3 regions of the Arthrobacter sp. MDT2-16 genome follow, and region 3 is predicted to be linked to each of the others. Evidence: riboswitches for the same ligand, from Rfam matches in the RefSeq annotation. Region 3 holds a riboswitch; each other region holds the start of a gene.
The links. Region 3 has a riboswitch for cyclic di-AMP ahead of ACX80N_RS06385 (C40 family peptidase). Riboswitches for the same ligand answer to the same signal wherever they lie in the genome.
Positions count from the first base shown of each region.

Region 1: another riboswitch for cyclic di-AMP. It lies ahead of ACX80N_RS08870 (NlpC/P60 family protein); the one in region 3 lies ahead of ACX80N_RS06385 (C40 family peptidase).
Region 2: another riboswitch for cyclic di-AMP. It lies ahead of ACX80N_RS07450 (LysM peptidoglycan-binding domain-containing protein); the one in region 3 lies ahead of ACX80N_RS06385 (C40 family peptidase).

Region 1 is NZ_JBTNDP010000004.1:42,003-49,321, reverse strand. Features, by position in the region: gene ACX80N_RS08890 (DUF6457 domain-containing protein) at 1-200, opposite strand, end outside; gene mobA (molybdenum cofactor guanylyltransferase) at 218-823, opposite strand; gene ACX80N_RS08880 (HNH endonuclease) at 820-1,317, opposite strand; gene ACX80N_RS08875 (NlpC/P60 family protein) at 1,542-2,492, opposite strand; gene ACX80N_RS08870 (NlpC/P60 family protein) at 2,517-3,401, opposite strand; cyclic di-AMP (ydaO/yuaA leader) riboswitch at 3,407-3,559, opposite strand; gene ACX80N_RS08865 (metal-dependent transcriptional regulator) at 3,729-4,427, opposite strand; gene serC (phosphoserine transaminase) at 4,697-5,821, shown strand; gene ACX80N_RS08855 (HNH endonuclease signature motif containing protein) at 6,034-7,319, shown strand, end outside.
Region 2 is NZ_JBTNDP010000003.1:182,139-189,457, reverse strand. Features, by position in the region: gene ACX80N_RS07460 (glycoside hydrolase family 6 protein) at 183-1,469, shown strand; gene ACX80N_RS07455 (hypothetical protein) at 1,532-1,768, shown strand; cyclic di-AMP (ydaO/yuaA leader) riboswitch at 1,877-2,057, shown strand; gene ACX80N_RS07450 (LysM peptidoglycan-binding domain-containing protein) at 2,063-3,010, shown strand; gene acs (acetate--CoA ligase) at 3,089-5,038, opposite strand; gene ACX80N_RS07440 (ABC transporter permease) at 5,029-5,898, opposite strand; gene ACX80N_RS07435 (aliphatic sulfonate ABC transporter substrate-binding protein) at 5,895-6,938, opposite strand; gene ACX80N_RS07430 (ABC transporter ATP-binding protein) at 7,026-7,319, opposite strand, start outside.
Region 3 is NZ_JBTNDP010000002.1:382,578-389,896, forward strand. Features, by position in the region: gene ACX80N_RS06375 (alpha/beta fold hydrolase) at 1-50, shown strand, start outside; gene ACX80N_RS06380 (NAD-dependent epimerase/dehydratase family protein) at 47-1,015, shown strand; gene ACX80N_RS06385 (C40 family peptidase) at 1,225-2,067, opposite strand; cyclic di-AMP (ydaO/yuaA leader) riboswitch at 2,070-2,248, opposite strand; gene mutM (bifunctional DNA-formamidopyrimidine glycosylase/DNA-(apurinic or apyrimidinic site) lyase) at 2,387-3,349, opposite strand; gene rnc (ribonuclease III) at 3,350-4,078, opposite strand; gene rpmF (50S ribosomal protein L32) at 4,151-4,354, opposite strand; gene ACX80N_RS06405 (YceD family protein) at 4,357-4,923, opposite strand; gene coaD (pantetheine-phosphate adenylyltransferase) at 5,030-5,509, opposite strand; gene ACX80N_RS06415 (aminotransferase class I/II-fold pyridoxal phosphate-dependent enzyme) at 5,632-6,864, shown strand; gene ACX80N_RS06420 (spermidine synthase) at 6,861-7,319, shown strand, end outside.

The sequences.
Region 1 (7,319 bases), on a different contig from region 3:
GCCTGTCCGCTGCCCACCGCGAGGCCTGCCGCATACCCGACCACGAACGTCGTCAGGGGCGCCGCGGGCCTCACCACACCGTGGGCTGCGCGACCGGCCAGCCCGAGGACGGCGTCGATGTCCACGTCCGTCCCGTCGATCTCGAAGGCGGCGAGCAGTTTCTCGGTCCAGTCGTGCAGCAGTTTCTGGCGGTCGTCCATGGGCCCTCCGGGTGGTGCTAGGGGACGTCGACTCCCAGCATTCGCGCATCGTTCCAGGTGTCGACGTCGTGTGTGGTGCCCGGCGGAACCGGGACGGGTCTGGTGCTCACACTAGCAAGGAGGCTTCGCATCGAGAGGTTGTCCGCCGGACCGCGGGCCAGGACGGCGTCGATGGCGGCTGCGAGGTCCTCGCTCCGGTACAGCGCTGCCAGCAGCTGGTCACGCCCGCCGTCGACCGCGATCAGGGAGGTGGCGTCCCCTGCCGCGGCCTCGGCCAGCAGGGCTTCGAGGAGTTCACCGACACGCGGCATGTCACACGCCACCACGGCGCACCAGGGCGCCCTCGGTCCCGGTGACGCCCGGAACCCGGCGACCACGGCCGCTGCCGGCCCGGCGAAGGCGGGTTCCTCCCGGACGAACGACGGCGCGACAGCCTCGGCGCGCCACGCGCCGTCGGGCCGGGGACCGACGACGGTGAGGCGCCCCGCGTCGGAGAGGGCGGCGCAGGTGCGCTCGAGCAGGGTCTGCCCGTCGAGGACCAGACCGGCCTTGGACACGCCGCCGAGCCGCGAGGACCGGCCGCCGGCCAGGACGATGGCGTCGAACCGCGGGGTGCCGGTCACGCGGCGTTCTCGGCGAGGAACTCGCTCCACTGCGGTGCCGGCTTCTCGAGTTCGCGGATCTGCCACTGCGGGCCGCGCGGTGGAAGCGGGACGATCCGCAGTTTCCAACCGAGGCTGCTGAGCGTCTTGTCCCCCTTGGCGTTGTTGCACTTCAGGCAGCACGCCACCAGGTTCTCCCAGGTGTCACCGCCACCCCTGGACCGGGGCATCACGTGGTCGATGGTCGAGGCGGTCTTCCCGCAGTAGGCGCACAGGTGGTTGTCGCGGCGCAGGACCCCGCGCCGGGTCGCGGTGACGTCGTGCCGGTACGGGATCTTCACGTACCGGTGGAGGAGGATCACCGACGGCCGGCCGAGCACTTCCGTGGGACCCACCACCGGGTCGTCGTCCTCCGCGACCACGCTCGCCTTCCCCGTGAGCACAAGGACCAGCGCCCGGCGGAAGGTCACGACCGCCAGTGGTTCATACCCTGCATTCAGAACGAGAGTGCGCATGAACAAAGCCTCGATACCGACGTGTTCCCGCAACCGGGTGCCATCCCGGGGATCGGGAGAGGTGCTTCTGATTGACACTGCAAGGGTAAGCACAACACATGAAGGTCACTAATGGGCAGCATTCCTCAGCGGAATTGTGGTGCGAGGCCGGATTCGTCATCTATACACGAACGGAAGGACCAGCACATGGTGCCGGTCCTTCCGTTTGGTCGTTCGTCCGTCGGTCAGCCGCCGACGCGGATGTACACGCCGCCGGAGCCGAGCTCGGCGGGTGCGATCACGGTCGTGTTGCCGTTGAACCCGCCGTGCACGGCCTGGCCACCGCCGATGTAGACGGCGATGTGAGCCATGCCCATGCCGCCGTTGGCGTAGTAGATGAGGTCGCCCGGGATGGCCTCGCCGGCACTGACGGTCCGACCCAGCGAGAGGTAGCCTGCCGGCCAGCCGTGGAAGTTGATGCCCGCTGCGGCGAGGGAGTTGCTGGCCAGGCGTGTGCAGTCCTGCATGACACCGAGCTGGCCCTTGGCTGCTGCGGCGATGGTCGCGGCAACGCCCGACGACGCCCGAGGGGCGGGCGCGGGAGCGGGGGCCGGCGCGGGAGCGGGTGCCGGGGCAGGAGCCGGCGCCACTGCGGCAGGCGCAGCGACGGGTGCCTTGACTGCCGCAACGGGAGCCGGCGCCTGCGCCACGGGGGCCTGGACGACCGGCGCCTGGACTGCTGCGACCGGAGCGGGAGCGGCCGGCGCCTGGACTGCTGCCACCGGAGCGGGAGCGGGCGGCGCCTCGACGACAGGGGCCTCGACGACAGGGGCCTCGGCGACAGGGGCCTCGGCGACAGGGGCCTCGACGACAGGAGCCGCGGGTGCGACGACCGGCTTGGCGTTGACCTTGACCGGCGTCCGGTTGAAGGACACGACGGTCTCGGTGGACGCCACGACGGCGGCGCGGACCGACGACAGGGAGATGCTGGAGGCAGCGACGTCGCGCTGCGGCTGCAGGTCGGCGGCGTTGGCCGCGACACCGCTGGTCAGGACGAGGCCGGACGCCGCCGCGATGACGGCGGCCTGACGGCCCATCCCGCTCGCGTTGGACGTGACGGCGCTGGCGAGGGCGGAGAAGCTTGCGGTGTTCCGCGCTTCTCCCCGGTGGCGTGCGATTGTGGCGCGTGAAGACATGGGGTTTCTCCGAAAAGTGGGGGGTTAGCGAACGCGGACGAAGCTGGCGCCGGGGAGGTCCGACAGGCCGTGGAGGCCGGTGTTCATGCCGTTGAGGCCACCGCTGATGACCTGGCCGTTGCCGACGTAGATGGCGACGTGGCCACCGGTGATCACGAGGTCGCCCGGTGCGGGGCTCCCCACCACGTCACCGAACTGGAAGAACTGGCCCGGGGCGAGGTCTCCCACGGACTTGCCGACCGAGCGCAGCGCCTTCTCGACCATGGCGGTGCAGTCCTGCGGGGTGCCGATCTGGGCGTAGGCCGAACCGACCAGGCCTGCAGCGACGCCGGAGGACTGGGCAGGAGCGGCGGGGGCAGGTGCGGCCGGGGCAGGTGCGGGTGCGGGCTGCGCGGCTACAGGGGCCGGGGCAGCGGGGACAACCACTGTGGCCGGTGCGGGGGCAGGTGCGGCGACGACCGTCACCGGGGCGGCAGGTGCAGCCGCGGCAGGGGCAGCCGTGACAGGAGCCGGTGCGACAGGAGCCGGCATGGCGATGGCGGGCGCGGCCTCGACGACGGGCGCCTCGACGACGGGCTCGGGAGCAGGTGATTCGACGACGGGCTCGGGAGCGGCGGTGACCTCGACGGCCACGCGGTCGAAGGAGACCGTTGCGGTGGCCGGGACTGTGACCTCGGCCGGGACGACCCGGTTCACGGTCAACGCTGCGGAGGACTGCACCTCACGCTCGGCGGTGGCTGCACCGTGGGCCGGCAGCCCGGCGGTCAGCACCAGGCCTGACGCGGCGACGATGACGGCTGCCTGGCGGCCGACGGATCCGGCGTTGGAGGTGACTGCTGTGGACAGGTTCGTCAGCGCACTGACGTTCCGGGCCGCACGATGGCGGCCCGGCGAAGAGCTTTTGGACACGTTGGATTGCCTCTCCCAACGCCTGCGAGGTGAGCTGTCGGATTCGGATGGGAGTCACCCGGCCGCTGCATGAAACAGCGACTTAACCCCAAGGATTTCTGTGAAGAAACCCGGAAATTGGTTCCCCCGCCTCTGCCATGCGATGGTGCGGACGGACCTCGAGCAATGGCAGAGCTAGGCGATTTGCAGGAGGGTGCCGGATCTAGAGCGAATTTGGCACGAGATGAAAGCTACATCAGAAACACCGATATGTCACATTACGGTCACGGACCGGTGTGTTCTTGATATCGGCGGCGATGAGGCGCACCCTGCCCCGCGGGTCGGGGATCAGGGTGCGACGGCGACGAACACGTGGGAGGCGACCACGGGCGGCAGCTCCAGGGCGCCCTCGACACCGGGCACGCGGACGGAGACATATCCGCCCACGGATTCCAGGTTCAGCTGCGCTCCGGGACGCAGGCCGCCCTCGTCGAGCTGCGTGAGAAGCTCCGGATCCACCTGGATCGGTTCCGCCAGTCGCACGAGCGTGACCTGCTTGTCAGGAGAGTAGGTGCCCATGGCGGACAGCAGGGTCACCACGCCGTCGGTGAACAGCTCGGACTCCACTCCCCCGATCGCCTCGAGTCCCGGGATGGGATTCCCGTACGGCGACTCCGAGGGCTTGCCGAGGAGTTCGTAGAGCCTGCGCTCCACACGCTCGCTCATCACGTGCTCCCAGCGGCAGGCCTCCTCGTGCACATAGGCCCAGTCGAGCCCGATGACGTCGCTCAGCAGGCGCTCCGCGAGGCGGTGCTTCCTCATGACCTCGGTGGCCCGACGCCGTCCCAGCCCGGTGAGCTCCAGGTGCCGGTCGCCGGAGACCACAACGAGGCCGTCGCGTTCCATGCGTCCGATGGTCTGGGAGACGGTCGGCCCCGAGTGGCGGAGTCGCTCGGCGATGCGCGCACGGAGGGCGACGATGTTCTCTTCCTCGAGCTCAAGGATGGTCCGCAGGTACATCTCGGTGGTGTCGATGAGGTCCGTCATGCGGTTCAGCTCCTTGGTGCGGTGCGGGTGCGCGGCTGGTGTGCCTCACGCCGGTGAGGCAAGGCGCCGCCGCCGCGGCCTGATCCGCCCCACGCTCCCCAAGGTTAACCCATGCCGCAACGCGCCCGGCAATCGACCCCCTCCGCCCGCCGGAAGACGCCGACGGCGCCGTTGGCCCCTTCCCGCAGGCAGGAGTTCACAAATGGAGGGGCCCGTGACAGCTGGGGCAGAATGAGGGCCGTACCCGCCGCCCAACAGCTGGAGCACCCATGAATGACCTGCCCCGCCTCCCCGGACACCTGCTGCCCTCGGACGGCCGCTTCGGCGCCGGCCCCTCCAAGGTGCGGAGGGGGCAGATCGACGCACTCGTGGCCGCCGGACCCTCACTGCTCGGGACGTCCCACCGCCAGGCGCCGGTCCGCGATCTCGTCGGACGCGTGCGCACCGGCCTCAGCACCTTCTTCGGCGCCCCCGAAGGGTACGAGGTGGTGTTGGGCGTCGGCGGATCCACGGCGTTCTGGGACGTCGCAACCTTCGGTCTGGTGGAGCGGAAGGCGCAGCACCTCTCCTTCGGCGAGTTCGGGTCCAAGTTCGCCGCCGCGACCGACAAGGCGCCGTTCCTGGAGGGGTCGAGCATCATCACCTCCGAGCCGGGTACGCGTCCGGACCCCGCGGCGGAGACCGGGGTGGACACGTATGCCTGGCCGCAGAACGAGACCTCCACCGGCGTCGCCGCTCCCGTCCGGCGGGTCGCGGGCGCCGATGACGGAGCGCTCGTCGTCGTCGATGCGACGTCCGCAGCCGGAGGCCTGGACGTGGACGTGTCACAGGCCGACGTCTACTACTTCGCCCCGCAGAAGAACTTCGCGTCCGACGGCGGACTGTGGCTCGGGCTCTTCTCCCCCGCCGCGCTCGAGCGCGCGGCGCGCATCGCCGCCGGAGACCGGTGGATCCCCGATTTCCTCGACCTGCAGACGGCCATCGACAACTCGCGCCTGAACCAGACCTACAACACGCCCTCGCTGTCCACGCTCGTCACACTCGAAGCGCAGGTGCAGTGGCTCAACGAGCAGGGCGGGCTGCCCTTCGCCGCCGGCCGCACCGCCGATTCCGCCGGGAAGCTCTACCGCTGGGCCGAGGCATCCGCCGTCGCGAACCCGTACGTCGCCCGCGCCGAGGACCGCTCCAACGTGATCGTGACCGTGGACTTCGACGACGCCGTGGACGCTGCACGCATCGCCGCCATCCTGCGGGCCAACGGGATCGTCGACGTCGAGCCCTATCGCAAGCTGGGCCGCAACCAGCTCCGCATCGCCACCTTCGTGTCGATCGAGCCCGACGACGTCTCGGCCCTGATCGCCTGCATCGACTTCGTGGTCGAGAACCTCCTCTAGGTCTCCGGGGCCGCTCGCCCACACCGGACTCCGCACGGGCGAGCGGCACCCGCTGGTCTCAGGCCCCGGGTCCCGGGCCTTTGGTCAGGGTCGCTGGTCAGGGTCCCTGGTCCCTGGTCCCTGGTCCCTGGTCCCTGGACAGGGCCCCGCGTTCTTATCCACATAGGCACCCTTGATCTCGGAGTAGAACGTGTGTTCTATAAAATCGAGGCATGGCTACAGCACCGATCGAGAGTGTCACCCGAGCAGGGAGCCCGCTCGAATCGGCGCGCGCCACCCTGGCCGATTGCGCCCGCGACCTGACGCGGCAGCACAGCGTTCTCTCCAGAGCAGACGCCCTCCGCCTCGTCGTCGACGTCGAGCAGGTGTCGAGGGTCGTCGACCATTTGCAGATCCTCGTCGCCCGTCTGGCCGATGAACACGATCTCGCTGATCACCAACTGCGCGGTCCCACTCTCGTCCCGGCATCCGTGCAGGCACAGCCAGGAGCAGCATCCCCGCCGGACCGGCCGGACAGGCCCGCTGCCAGGCTGCGGGACTGCGCGGAGTTCCTGCGGACCACGCTGGGAATCGGCGAGGCGGAAGCGAGGCGGCGGCTGAACCTGGCCGAGGTCGTCCTGCCTGGGCTGTCACCCACGGGCGCGCCGACCCCTGCCCCGCTGGAGGCGCTCGGCGACGCCGTGGGTTCCTGCGTGATCAGTAGCCGCGCCGCGACCATTATCGTCCGGGCACTCAAGCGGGTACACGCCGTCGCGGCGCCGGAACAGCTCATGTCCATGGAGCACCACCTCACCCTGCAGGCAGCCCAGTCCGACGAGGACCTCCTGCGGGTCCTGGCTCGCCGCTGGGAATCGGTGCTCGACCAGGACGGGCAGGAACCCACCGAGAAGATCCTGCGCGCCCGGCAGGGCGTCTTCCTCAAGGGCCGCCGCCACGGGCTGCATCTTCTGGAGATCGGCGCAACGGACGAACAGTTCGAGCACCTCGTCACCGTGATGAACTCGGCCACCAACCCGCGCAGGGCCGTGAAGGATCCCGCCTCTCCGGCCGGTCCGGCCGACGATGGCGGCGGTCCGGTGGCCACGGCCGTGGATGCCGCTCCTACCACGAGAGCCCAGGACATGCTCGAAGGCCTTGTCGCCGCCTGCAGGATCGCCCTGTCCGGCGATGGGCTCCCCGCAACGGGTGGGCACCGTCCGCAGGTCATGGTGACCATCGACTACCGGGACCTGCTGGAGCAGATGCAACGGGCTGGTTCAGCGGTGTTCTCGCAACAGATCAGTGCCAGGACCATCAGGAAGCTCGCGTGTGAGGCCGAGATCATCCCGGTTGTCCTGGGCAGCAGAGGGCAGGTACTGGACGTCGGACGGGCTCAACGGCTCTTCCCTCCACACCTCCGCCGTGCTTTGGTGGCTCGGGACAGAGGGTGCGCCTTCCCCGACTGTTCCATCCCCGCCAGCTGGTGCGAGGCCCACCACCTTCGGCCTTGGTCGTCCGG
Region 2 (7,319 bases), on a different contig from region 3:
TGACACCGCCCCGCGGCGGAACCAAACCATGTGTCATCGGATGAGGCGGACGACCGATTCCGGCGTCTTGACAATATTCACATCTGCACCAAAGACTTTGCCATGGGAGCGCTTCCACGGGGATACGGAGCGCGTCCTGCTCGGGCTCTCACGCCAAACGACCAGCACCATGAGGAGCAATGATGCTCAGCATCGCCAGTAGATGTGCCATGACTCTTGCGCTCGCAGGGGTCCTCGCTTCCACCGCCTTCGCGGCCCTTCCGGCTGCGGCCCAGGGGCCCAAGGGCGGGCCCCTGCAGGGGGCCGGATCATCGCCCACCGAGTTCTACGTCCCGATGAAGAACCACTACCACGAGGCCCAGCGCCAGATCGCGGACCTCAGGTCCTCGGGTGACAAAGCGACCGCCGAGAAACTCAGCGCCATGGTCTCCACGCCGCAGGCCGTGTGGGTCACGGGCGATGATCCCGCAACGGTGACGCAAGAAGTGCGCAATACCACCCACCGTGCAGCCGGCAAGGGCCAGATGCCCGTGCTCGCCGCCTACAACCTCCCGTTCAGGGATTGCGCACAGTACTCGGCCGGTGGCGCCACCGATGTCGCGGGATACAAGGCCTGGATCGACGCCCTCGCGGCAGGTATCCAGGATCGGGCCGCGATGATCGTGCTGGAGCCGGACGGACTCGGCATCATCCCCTGGCACCGCACGATCGACGGCAACCTCGAATGGTGCCAGCCCGCGGAGGCGAAGAGCGCGACCGCGGCCGCGGAGCGCTACGAGATGCTCACCTACGCGGTGGACGAGCTGAAGGCGCTGCCGAACACGAAGGTCTACCTCGACGGGACGCACAGTGCCTGGCTGGGTACGGGGGAGATCGCCAACCGCCTCGTGAAGGCCGGCGTGCAGAAGGCGGACGGATTCTTCCTCAACGTCTCCAACTACGAGCTGACCGAGCGGCAACTGAAGTACGGCTCCTGGGTGTCGCAGTGCATCTACTACGCCACGGAGATCGAGCCGGGCGCCTACGGTTCCTGCGCCGGCCAGTTCTACCCCGCCTCGCCCACGGACTTCTCGACCTGGGGCCTGACGGACGCCTGGTACGCCCAGAACGTCGCCGGTGCGCGCAACGCCCCGACCTCGGACGATCTCGCACACTTCGTGATCGACACCAGCCGCAACGGCCGCGGGCCCTGGGTCCCCGCCACCACCTACCCGGACCCCCAGGTGTGGTGCAATCCTCCCGCTCGCGGGCTCGGCTACCTGCCCACCTCGGACACGGGCCACGAGCTGGCGGACGCCTTCCTCTGGATCAAGGTACCCGGCGAGTCCGACGGCGAGTGCAGCCGCGGCCTGACGAACAACGGCGGGGTGGATTCCGCGTGGGGCCGGGTGGACCCCTCGGCCGGTGCATGGTTCCCCGAGCAGGCACTCGACCTGATCAAGAACGCCAGCGCGCCCGTCCGGCCGTAGCGCAGTCCGGAGTGTGCGCGGTACCACAGCCCGCGCACACCCCGGCCGCCTAGGCTGGACCCATGGAGGATTGGCGGTCGGCACAGCGTGCCCCGGAACGCAGGCTCTGGGGCACGCTGTGCTGCGTCGGCGTGGCCCTGACGGTGGCCGTCGCGAGCAGCATCGTGGGGGCGGCGGTCAGCCCGACACCGATCCCAGGAGGGTGGTTCTACCTCCAGCAGTCCGTCCTGCTCACGCTCGGCGCCGCAGGAACGGCGCTCGCGTTCCGCCGCTTCGCCAGTGCCGGAAGGGCAGGGTAACCGGCGTTATGCGAATGTGACAAACCGTTCGAGCAGTGGCTATCGTCGTCGAGTGCCTCCGTCTCAGTGAGGCTCTCCCGGACGGAATGCCGAGCCCTGCCGTCGTCCTGGACACGTTCGCAAACATCACGGCGGGGACGGGGGAACCACAGTTCCAGCGGACGTGCAGCACCAGCTGCCATCGTCCTTGGGGTTAAGTCGCATCGCATCGCCCTACCGGCCGATGCCCGCGCCCGGGTGACTCCCATCCGAACCCGACAGCTCACCCCGCAGGCATGGGAGAGGTATACAACCATGTCAGTTAAGACTTCACCGGCGCGCCACCGTGCCGACATCGACGGCAACCTCGCACTGCAGGGCCTGTCCCGCGCCGCGAAGGCCCACGCAACCACCGTCGGCCGTCCCGTTGCCGTCGTGGCCGTCACGTCGGGCCTCGCGCTCAGCGCCGTCGGCACCGCCAACGCCAGCTCGTACACCGAGCAGGGCACGACGACCGCCCCGGCGGCCGTCGCAGCGCCCGTGGCCGCAGCACCTGTAGCCGCTCCGGCTGCAGCCCCCGCCGTCGCTGCTGCTCCGACCGCAGCGACCCACACCGTCGTCGCCGGCGACACCCTCGGTGCCATCTCCGCCCGCCACGGCGCTGACCTCAACGCGGTCCTCGCAGTGAACGGGCTGTCCCTCGCCTCGATCATCTTCCCGGGCGACTCCATCGTGATCCCCACGGGTGGAGCCGTCCAGGCACCCGCGCAGACGGTGTCCGTACCTGTCGCCGTCGCTCCCGCAGCCCCCATGCAGCAGGCAGCAGCCGTCGCCCCGGCGCCGGTCGTGCACCAGGCGGCAGCCGTCGCACCCGCACCGGCCGTGTCCGCAGCGCCGGGCTCGAGCGTCTACCTCGCCTCGGCGGAGATCACCCCGGCCGCGACCCCCAGCGGCGTCGGCGGAACCCTCCTGGCCTCCGCCCAGGCGCAGCTCGCAGCCGGAGCGGTGCAGGACTGCACCGTCCTGGTCGAGAACGCACTGCGTGCGGCCGGCATCTCCGTGGGCGATCTCGGCCCCTCGCAGTTCTTCCAGTTCGGAACGCGCGTGTCCACTCCCGCCCCCGGCGACATCGTCATCACCGGTGGCCACGTGGCCATCTACGCCGGCGGTGGCCAAGTCATCAGCAGCGGCATGAACGGGTCGAACCTCACCATGCAGCACCCCCTCTCGGATCTCGCGGGAGCATCCTTCGTCCGGGTCTAGTACCTGAACGGACCACACACGGGAAGCGGCAGGTGCTTGGACGGGGCGCCTGCCGCTTCCTTCTTTAACGGGTGGTCCTCAGCGGCGTGCTGCCAGGACGCCCTGGATCCCCGGGATGCAGGCCTCGTTCTGGAGGGAGGTGGTGTCCCCGAGCGGGGCCCCCTCGTAGAGCTGCGTGAGCAGGCGCCGCATGATCTTCCCCGAGCGCGTCTTGGGCACATCGGGCACCACGACGACGGCCGACGGTCGAGCGATCGGCCCGATCACCTCGGCCACGTGGGCGCGCAGCGTGGCCGTGACGTCCCCGCCCGGGCCGGATCCCGCGCCGAGCACCACGAACGCGGCGATGGCATGACCCGTCAGCGGGTCGGAGATCGGACATACGCCGGCCTCCGTGACGAGCGGGTGGGCCACGAGCGCCGACTCGATCTCGATCGTCGACAGGCGGTGGCCGGAGACGTTGATGACGTCGTCCACACGCCCCAGGATCCAGATGTCGCCGTCGTCGTCGTACCGCGCGCCGTCGCCGGCGAGGAACCAGCCGTGGACTGCGAACTTCCGCCAGTAGGAGTCGAGGTAGCGCTGGGGGTTCCCCCACACCGTCCGGGCCATGGCCGGGCCGTGGCGGTCGACGACGATCAGCCCCTGCACGCCCGGCGGAACGGTCCGGCCGTCCTCGTCGACGATGCGCGTGCCGACCCCGGGCAGGGCACGTGCCGCGCAGCCGGGCTTGAAATCGGCGTCGGTGGGGCTGGGGGAGAGCACGGTGGCCCCGGTCTCGGACTGCCACCAGGTGTCGACGACGGGCACCTCGTCGCGGCCCAGGTTCCTGCGGAACCAGCGCCACGCCTCGGGGTTCACGGCCTCGCCCACGGTGCCGAGCACGCGGATGCTCGAGAGATCGTAGGAGGCCGGGACGCCGTCGGGGAACCAGCCCATGAGCGAGCGGACCAGGGTGGGCGCGGTGTAGTAGCTCGTGACGCCGTAGCGTTCGATGATCTCGAAGTGGCGGCCCGGGTGCGGCGTGTCGGGAGTGCCCTCGAAGAGGACCTGCGTGGCGCCGCTGGACAGCGGCCCGTACAGCTCGTAGGTGTGCGCGGTGACCCATGCGAGGTCGGCGGTGCACCAGTGCACGTCGCGGTCGCGCTGCGACGGATCAGGATGGCCGAAGAGATGCTTGAAGCTCCAGGACGCCTGGGTCAGGTAGCCGCCGGAGGTGTGCACGAGGCCCTTCGGCTTACCGGTGGTCCCCGAGGTGTACATGATGAACAGCGGAGTCTCGGCGTCGAACGCCTCCGGGTCGTGGCGCGGTGAGGCGGTGTCGACGACGTCGTGCCACCACACGTCGCGGCCCTCGGTCCAGCTGACCGCGGACCCCGTCCGCCGGACCACCAGGACGTGCTCGACGCTTCCCACGCCCGCGACGGCGGCATCGGCGTTATCCTTCACGGCCACGGCCGTACCGCGGCGGTACTGTCCGTCGGTGGTGACGAGCAGCTTCGCCCCGGTGTCCTCGACGCGGAAGCGCAGCGCCTCGGCCGAGAACCCGCCGAACACGAGGGAGTGCACGGCCCCGATCCGGGCGCAGGCGAGGGTGACGACCACCGTCTCCACGAGTACGGGAAGATAGACGACCACGCGGTCGCCCGGGCCGATGCCCAGGCCCAGCAGGGCGTTCGCGGCGCGGGACACCTCGTCCTGCAGCCGGGCGTAGGTGATGGTCCGGCGGTCGCCCGGCTCACCCTCGAAGTGGAGGGCCACGCGGTCACCGTTCCCGGCGCGCACGTGCCGGTCCACGCAGTTCGCGGCGACGTTGAGCGTGCCGCCGGCGAACCACTCGATGACGGGGACGCTGAGCGTCCCGTCCTCCTGCGGAGCGGCCTTCCGGAACGTGTGGACCGTGTCCCACGGCGTGTCCCAGTCGAGCCGGCCGGCCTGTTCGGCCCAGAACGCGAGCCGTCCGGCCTCGTCCTGCAGGGCCGCCGGGTCGTCCGCCGTCGTGCCTGCCGGCGCCGTACCTACGCCCACCGGCGCACCGCCCAGCGCTCGGCGATGCCGAGGAGCGCGTCCGTCGTCTTGCCCAGGACCGCCAGCAGGATGATCGCCAGGATGATGCGGTCCACGCGGCCCGAGTACTGCGAGTCGGTGAGCAGGAAGCCGAGTCCCATCGACGACGCGATCAGTTCGGCCGCCACGAGGAACAGCCAGGACTGCGCGAGGGCCAGCCGGAGGCCGGAGAACAGGGCGGGGACGACGGCGGGGAGCTGCACCGTGGTCAGCAGGCGGACGCCGTTCAGTCCGAAGGCCCGCGCCGCCTCGACGAGGTTGCGGTCCACGTGCCGCAGCCCGAGGTACAGCGTGGTGAACACGGGGAAGAACGCGCCGATGCTGATCAGCGTGACCTTGGAGTCCTCGTTGATGCCGATCCACAGGACCAGCAGCGGGACCCATGCCAGTGACGGGACCGCCCGGAGGGCTCCGACGGTGGGGGTGAGCAGGACGTCGGCGATGCGGGAGAGTCCCAGCAGCGCACCGGCCAGCACGCCGAGCGCGGAGCCGATGAGGAATCCGAGGAGCACGCGCTGGGTGGAGATGAGAATGTGCGTGGCGAGCTGGCCGCGCTCGGCCAGATCGACGGCGGCGGCGAGGACCGACGCCGGCGACGGCAGCTGCGAGGGCCGGAAGAATCCCGAGGCCGTGCTGAGGTGCCAGGCGAGCAGGATCAGCACCGGGACGACGAGTCCGAGCAGGACGACGCCGATGTGCCGACCCGGTACGCGCGTCCGCCCGCCCCTGGCCGCAGGCCCGGCCACCGGGGAGCCGACGGCCCCGTGGCCCTCTTCGCTGATGGGTGTCGCGCTGCTGCCCGTGAGGTGCTCGGCACTCATGAATCGGAGCCGATGGACGCCGGGTCGGCCTTCTCGACGAGCGAGGCGTCGAACAGGGACCCGAGGGCGTCGTCGATCTGCTGCTGGGTCTGCACGTCGCCGGTCTCCACGAACACGGGGCCGATCTTCTCGAGCACGCTGCGCTGCGCGTCACCCGGCGCCGGATCGACCTCGAGGTTGGTCCGGTCGATGATCACCGCGGTGGCGACGGCCGGGTCGATCGCGGCGACCTCGGCGAGGATGGCGGCGGTCTCCTCGGGGTTCTCCTTGGCCCACTCGCGGGCCTTCTCGTAGGCGTCGACCACGGTCTGCGCGACGTCGGGCTTCTCCGCGAGGAAGTCCTCCGTGGCATTGAGGAAGCCGTAGGTGTTGTAGTCGATGTCGCGGAAGAACAGCTGGGCGCCGTCCTGCTCGGCGGCGGCCATGATCGGATCGAGGCCGGACCACGCGTCGACGGCGCCGCTGGCGAGGGCCGCGCGGCCGTCGGCGTGCTGCAGGTTCTCGATGGTGACCTCGGACTGGTCCACGCCGGCGGCCTCGAGGGCCTGCAGCAGGAAGAAGTAGGGGTCGGTGCCGCGGGTCGCCGCGACCGACCTGCCGCGCAGGTCCTCCACGCTCGTGATGCCCGAGTCCGGCAGGGTCACGAGCGCCGCCCACTCGGGCTGCGAGTAGATGTCGATGGCCTTGATGGGCGAGCCGTTGGAGCGGGCGAGCAGCGCGGCCGAACCCGCCGTCGAGCCGACGTCGATGGCACCGGCGCGGAGCGCCTCGTTGGCCTTGTTCGACCCGGCGGACTGCACCCAGTTGACGGTGATGTCCTGGGCGGCGAGCTCCTCCTCCAGCCAGCCCTGGTCCTTGATGATCAGGCTCAGGGGGTTGTAGGTGGCGAAGTCGATGTTCAGGGCGCCGCCTTCCGTGGCGGCGGCGCCGTCGGCCACTGCCTGCGTGTCGGCGGCGTTCTCGCCGGCCAGGCAGCCGCTGAGGCTCAGCGGGAGGGCGGTGGCGAGGGCGAGGGTCGGCAGGAGGGCGCGGCGGTTCATGGTGGTCCTTTGCTGGATGGAGCGGGAAGAGGAAGGCAGGGGGCTCCGGCCGTACGACGACGGCGGAACGGGGTGGGAATGCCCGGGCTAGTGCCCGGTCACACCGAGCAGGGAGAGCAGGGAGCTCCGGAGCGCTCCAAGGTCCGAGGCGTTGCGATCCCGTGGCCGGGATCCGGGGACGGTGACGAGCTCCGCGACGGTCGAGCCGTCTCCGCCCTCGCCCCGTCCGAGGACGAGGACCCGGTCCGCGAGCTGGAGGGCCTCGTCGACGTCGTGCGTGACGAGCAGCACCGTGGTGGGCTGCGCGCGGTGGATGTCGAGCAGGAGGTCCTGCATCTTGATGCGCGTCAGGGCGTCGAGGGCGCCGAAGGGCTCGTCGAG
Region 3 (7,319 bases):
CCGCCTGGAGCGGCCGGTTCCTGGCCGGCGGGCGGGCCGGAACACTGTGACCGTCCTGGTGACCGGGGCCAGCGGAATGCTGGGCGGCGCGGTCGCCCGGCACCTCGTCGGCGAGGGGCACGAGGTGCGGTGCTTCCAGCGGCGGCCCTCCGGGGTCGCGGGAGCGCAGGACGTCCTCGGGTCGATCGAGGACAGGGACGCCGTCACGGCGGCTGTCCGGGGATGCACGGCCGTCGTCCATCTCGCGGCGAAGGTGTCCTTCACCGGTGCGTCCGCCGACTTCGACCGCGTCAACATCGAAGGGACGCGGTTCCTCCTCGACGCGGCGCGGGACGCCGGGACCACCGACGTCGTCCATGTGTCCTCCCCCTCGGTGGCCCACGCCGGGACCTCGCTCGTCGGCGCCGCTGCCGGCCCCGCCGATCCCGGCCGGGCACGTGGCGACTACGCGCGCTCGAAGGCCGCGGCGGAACTGCTGGCCCTGGCGCGCTCCACCCCGGCGTTCCAGGTCGCGGCCGTACGGCCGCACATCGTCTGGGGACCGGGCGACACGCAGCTCGTGGAGCGCGTGATCGACCGCGCCCGCCGCGGCCGCCTGCCGCTGCTCGACGACGGCGTCGCGCTGATCGACACCACCTACGTGGACAACGCCGCGTCGGCGATCGCGGCGTGCCTGCGGCGCATCGACGCGGCGCAGGGCCAGGCCTTCGTGGTCACCAACGGCGAGCCCCGTCCCATCGCCGAACTGATCGCCGGGATCTGCCGGGCCGGCGGCGTGGCACCGCCGTCGTGGTCGGTCCCCGGCGCCCTCGCGCGCGGCGCCGGAGCTGCGATCGAGCGCGCGTGGCTCGCCCTCGGACGCACCGAGGAGCCGCCCATGACGCGCTTCCTCGCCGAGCAGCTCTCCACGGCGCACTGGTTCGACCAGCGGCGCACCCGTACCGTGCTCCAGTGGGAGCCCACCGTAGGCATCGACGAGGGCTTCGAGCGCCTGGCGCGCCACTACCGGCGCTGAGGTCCACGACCGCGGCACGCCGGGGCGTGGACCTCAGCGGTAGCGGGAATCGCGCATGAGCCCCGGCAAGTCCCCGAACGGATCCGCCACGGACGCCGTCACGCACCCGGCGCCGGGCAGAAGGAAGGGCGGGATGCCCGGCATCCCGCCCTTCCGTGTCCTACTGTCCTGCTGCGTCCTGCCGGCACCCGTCCGTGGTGCCGGGCCGCTTAGCGGGTGTAGTACCCGTCGACGCTCATGACGTTGACGGAGTGCACCTGCGTACCCTGCGACGGGTTCAGGGCGCTGACCATCTGGCCATTACCGAGGTAGATGCCCACGTGGCTGCCGCCGTTCTGGCTCACCAGGTCACCCGGCTGGGGGTTGCCGGTGGGGCGCAGAGCGGCGAACTGGGACCACGTGGTGCGCGGCAGGCTGATCCCGTGCTGGGCGTAGACCCACTGGACGAAGCCGGAGCAGTCCCAGGCGCCGTAGGAGGTGCCGCCGAAGACGTAGCCCGAGCCGACGCCGCGCATGGCGGTCGCGGTGATGCCGCCGATCGCTGCCGCGGACTGCGTGCTGAGTCCGGTGGTGTTCCCGGCGGAGAGCGCCGGGGCTGCGACAGGGGCGGGCGCTGCGACAGCGGCGGGCGCCGCGACGATGCTCGCGGCCTGCGCCGAGTACTGCTGGGGGGCAGCGGAGCCGGCGAGAGCGATGGACTGGCCCGGGTAGATGACCGAGCTGTAGCCGAGGCCGTTGGCCGTGAAGAGGGCCTGCAGGCTCACTCCGTGGGCTGCGGCGATACTGCCGAGGGTGTCGCCGGACCGCACGGTGTAGGTGCCTGCGGCGGCGGGAGCGACGACGGCCTGCTGGGGTGCGGGGGCGACGCTGATCTCACCGGCGGCGCTGGCCGGGAGTGCTGCGCCGAGCATGAGGCCCGAGGCTGCGACGACGACGGCGGCGGGCTTGCCGGCTACCGAGGCACTCGCGGTGACGGCCCGCGATGCGGTGACGAAGGGGTTGATGCGTGTCGGGACTGCTCGGTGGCGCGCGACAGGGCTCTTCTTGGACATGCTGTTGCCTTTCCCAATGCCTACGAAGTTAGCTGTCGGGTTCGGATGGGACATCCGGACACGTACTGGCAGACCACCGCCCCCGTGCTGGTCTACACGTGTCTTTACCCCTAGGACTCGAAGGATCGAGTCCGCTATCGGTTCCCCCGCCCCTGTCGAATGGATTGTGCGAACGGTCCGTCCTCAGCGACAGGGTTAGGCAGAGAGAGGACGGGCGCCAGTCCGTTGTGAACCGGGCGCGGGCACTACGGTACGTGCTGCCGCCCCCATTGTCACGTTTGTATCACGGACCTAAATGTGCTTAGGCCGGACAGGCCCTTCAGAGCCGGGCGTTCCGCGGTCTGGGCTGGCAGTGCGGGCACAGGTAGGAGGACCGGTTCATGAAGGATTCCCTGCGGATGAGCGTCTGCCGGCCCTCGGAGGCGCACCGGCGGCAGGGCCTGCCGGCCCGGCCGTAGGCGTCCAGGTCACGCGCGAAGTAGCCGGAGGCGCCGTTGACGTTGACGTACAGCGCGTCGAAGCTCGTGCCCCCGGCGGCCAGGGCACGCGTCATGACCTCGGTGGCGGCCTCGACGATGCGGGTGGTGTCCGGGCGCCGCAGGGTGTCCGTGGGACGCGCGTAGTGGAGCCGGGCCGCCCACAGCGCCTCGTCGGCGTAGATGTTGCCGATGCCCGAGACGAGCCCCTGGTCGAGCAGGGCGCGCTTCAGGCCCGTCCTGCGCTCCCGCAGGCGCCGGTGGAAGGACTCGGCGGAGAAGGCGGGGTCGAGGAGATCGCGTGCGATGTGCGCCGCCTGGTGCGGGACGAGCGGCAGGCTCCCCTGCCCGAGGCCGCCCGGGTGGCCGTCCGCGGTGGGCTCGAGGTCGGCGAGGAACATGCCGCCGAAGATGCGCTGGTCCACGAACCGCAGCTCCGCCGGAAGCGGCATCCCGTCCTGGTCGTCCGCCGCGGAGAGCGTCAGGCGCACCTTGAGGTGTTTCTCCGGCGGGGCGGAGGACTCCTCGATGAGAAGCTGCCCGCTCATCCCGAGATGGGCCATCAGCGCCACGTGGGGGAGGCCTCCGGGACCGGCGGGGTCCTCGAGGGGCAGCCAGAGGAACTTCCCGCGCCGTACGACGTCGGCGACGCGGGCACCGGCGAGGTTGCCGATGAAGTCCTCGACACCATTCACGTGCCGGCGGAGCGAGCGGGGGTCCAGGACCTCCACGGCCTCGATGCGGCGTCCCGCCACCCAGCGCGCGAGGCCGCGGCGGACCACTTCCACCTCGGGCAGTTCGGGCACTCAGGCCCCGTCTGCCGCGTGCGACCCGGACGCACCGTCGCGGATGGCGGGGACGTCGTCGAGCAGCTTCCAGGATGCGGCGGCCGCTGCCTGCTCGGCTTCCTTCTTGGAGGGCCCGCATCCGGAACCGTATTCGACGCCACCGATCACCAGGCGGGCCGTGAACGTGCGGGCGTGGTCGGGCCCGGTGCCCTCGACCTGGTAGTCGATCATCCCGAGCCGCCGTCCGGCGGCCGCCTCCTGGATGCGGGTCTTCCAGTCGGTCCCCTCGCCGAGGACCGCGGAATCGCGCAGGAGGGGGCCGATGAGCCGCATGACCATGGCGCGCGCGGCCTCGATCCCGTGGGTGAGGTACGCGGCGCCGATGACGGCTTCCATGGTGTCCGCGAGGATGGACGCCTTGTCGCGCCCGTTCGTGAGCTTCTCCCCCTGGCCGAGCAGCACGTAGCTGCCGAGGTCGAGCGTACGGGCCACGCCCGCGAGTGCCTTGGTGCTGACCACGGCCGAGCGCCGCTTGGCGAGCTCACCCTCCGACAGCGTCGGGTTGTCGCGGTACAGGGCATCGGTGACGGAGAGGCCGAGCACCGAGTCGCCGAGGAACTCCAGGCGCTCGTTGGTCGGGATGCCGCCCCGCTCGTAGGCGTAGGACCGGTGCGTCAGGGCAAGACGAAGCGCCTCGGCATCGATATCGACACCGAGACGCCTCGAGAGTTCTTCAGTATTCTTCACAACCGCATCAGCTGATCCAGCATCGGACGGATGCCCGACGCACTGATGGGTGCGGCGGGCCGGAGTCCGGTGTCAGACGTCAGCGACCTTGCGGCCCTTGTACTCGAGGAACAGCGGAGTACCGGCGGAGTCGGTGACGACCTTGGCCTGGTGGGCGAGGCTGTAGGTGACGCGGCCGTTCTCGAGGGTCTTGACCAGCTTGGGCGCGGTTGCCTTCCACTGGGACCGGCGTGCGCGGGTATTCGCGCGGGACATCTTCCGCTTGGGGACAGCCACGGCTAACTCTTTTCTCTCTCGTCTGACTCTGACTGGGGTGCCGCGTCATTCTCAGCGGCGGTGCCTGCCAGCCCGGCGAGGGCTGACCAGCGAGGATCCAAAACTTCATGGTGGTGGTCCGGATCGTCATTGAGCCGCGCTCCGCATTCGGAGCACAGGCCCTTGCAATCCTCCCGGCACACCGGCTGAAATGGCAGTGACGTGACCACTGCATCCCTCAACACGGGTTCCAGATCGACCGAATCGCTCTCCACCCTGTGCTGTTCTTCTTCCTCTTCCACCGACAGCGACGCGGAGTCGCTGTAGAAGAAGAGTTCCTGAATGTCCACGTCACTGGTGTAGCGCAGTGGTTCCAGGCACCGGCCGCACTCGCCGGTTACTTCGACGCTTGCCGTTCCCGACACCAGGATTCCCTCGTGCACCGATTCGAAGCGCAGGTCGAGGTCCATCTCGGAACCCTCCTGCACGCCGATCAGCGCGACGCCGAAATCCTTCGGTGCCGGTACATGTTCTTCGATTGTCCGCATGCTTCCCGGACTGCGTCCGAGATCCTTGACACTGAAGGTCAGGGGCGAGCTGAGATCGCTGGTGATGGTGACTCCTGTAGAACATATGACCGACGTACCATCCTACCCTGACGGGGAGGGTTGGCCCAAAACGCGGCCGCGCCGTCGCTCAGGAGTGGTCGTCGGGCAGCAGCCGCCGCAGGACGGCGTCGGGGACGAACGGCCGGATGTCACCCCCGAGGGTCGCGACCTCCTTCAGCAGCGTGGAGGAGACGTGCGCGAAGTCGGTGCCCGTGGGCAGGAAGACGGTCTCGACGCCGGTCAGGTGCCGGTTCATGGTGGCCATGGGGATCTCGTAGTCGAAGTCCAGGCTCGAGCGCAGACCCTTCACGAGCGCCGCCGCCCCGTGGTCCCTGCAGAAATCAGCCACGAGCCCGGCCCCCATGGGGCGGACTGTGACGCCCGGCAGGTGCGCCAGGCTCTCCGTGCAGAAGGCCAGGCGCTCGTCGATCCCGAACCGGTACTTTTTCGCGTAGTTCGTCGACACCGCCACGATCACCTCGTCGAAGAGGCCCGCGGCCCGGCTGATGACCTCGATGTGTCCGTTGTGGATGGGGTCGAAGGATCCGGGGCAGACGGCGCGGCTCATGCCACCACGGTACCCAGTCCCGCGGCGGGCGGGGCGCATCGCGAACCGCCCGCTCCCGCGCGCCCTCCGGCGCGTCGTCGTCCGCTGCCCGCCCGTGGGTGGGAAGCGGCAATACTGGTGTCATGACAGCAGACGCGCGGACCGCACCCCGGGGCAGTGGCACGGCGCCGTGGACGAGGGCCGCGCTCGGCGCGAACCTGCTCGGCAGCGACGGCAGGCTCGGGATCACCATCTTCGAGGAGGTGACGGCCCTCGCGCAGGAGCACGGCGCGATCAACCTCGGCCAGGGCTTCCCCGACGAGGACGGTCCGCAGGAGATCCTGGACGCCGCGCGCTCGGCCATCGCCGACGGCGCCAACCAGTACGCCCCCGGCCAGGGACTCCCTGTCCTGCGCTCCGCGATCGCCGCGCACCAGGAACGGTTCTACGGACTGACGGTGGACCCGCAGACCGAGGTGATCGTCAGCACGGGTGCCACCGAGTCCATCGCCGCCGCCATCCTCGCGTTCGCGGGGCCCGGCGACGAGGTGCTGACGTTCGAGCCCTTCTACGACTCCTACGGCGCCGTGATCGGACTCTCCGGCGCCACCCATACCACGGCACCGCTGCGCGCACCCGACTTCCAGCCGGACGCCGCGAGCCTGGAGGCCGCCTTCAGCGAGCGTACGCGGATCGTCGTCGTCAACAACCCCCACAACCCCACGGGCAGCGTCTTCACCCGGGCGGCGCTGGAGCTGATCGTGCGGCTCGCCGAGCGGCATGGCGCCATCATCGTGACCGACGAGGTGTACGAGCACCTGACCTTCGGGGTCCCGCACATCCCGGTCGCCACCCTTCCGGGGGCTGCGGATCGTACCCTCACGATCTCCTCGGCCGGCAAGACCTTCTCGGTGACCGGATGGAAGGTGGGCTGGCTCAGCGGGCCGGCCGAGCTCGTGGCCCAGGTGCGCACCGTCAAGACCTTCCTGACCTACACCTCGGGGACGCCCTTCCAGGGCGCCGTCGCCCTGGGCCTCGGACTGCCCGACGCATTCTTCACCTCGGCGGCCGCCACCCTGCGGAGGAAGCGGGACCTGCTCGGCGAGGGGCTGCGCGCCGCGGGGTTCGACGTCTTCGAACCCGAGGGCACATTCTTCACCACGGTCGATGCCGCTCCGCTGGGCGTCGAGGACGCCACAGACCTCGCACGGCGCCTGCCGTCCCTGATCGGTGTCGCCGCCATCCCCGTGGCGATGTTCTGCCACGAGGAGGGCGCCGAACGCACGCGCTCACTGCTGCGCTTCGCCTTCTGCAAGAGGTTCGACGTCATCGAGGAGGGCGCACTCCGCCTCGGCGCCCTGCGGGAGCGCGTGTGACCGAGGCGCCCCGCCCGGCCCGCGGTGCGGAGCACGGCACCCCCGTCGGGCCCGACACGGACGACGCGGACGACGCGGAGGTGCCCACGCGCTGGCTGCCGGTGACGGGGGCCTACGCGGAGCTCGACGAGGACGCCTACATCGAGGGCGCCCTGATCCTTAGCATCGGGGGCGCGCAGCAGTCGCACGTGGACCTGCTCCACCCCGAACGGGTCTTCTACGAGTACCTCCAGCGCATCTGCAACGTGATCGACCTCGTGGCGGAGCCCGGCGCGCCCGTGCGGGTCCTGCACCTCGGGGCGGGGGCGCTCACCCTCGTCCGGTACGTCCAGGCGACCCGGCCCGGATCGTTCCAGATCGCCGTCGACCTCGAACGGGACCTGATCGACTTCGTCCTCGAGGCGATGCCGCTCCCGGACGGCACCATCTGCGAGATCGTCGTCGGCGACGCGTCC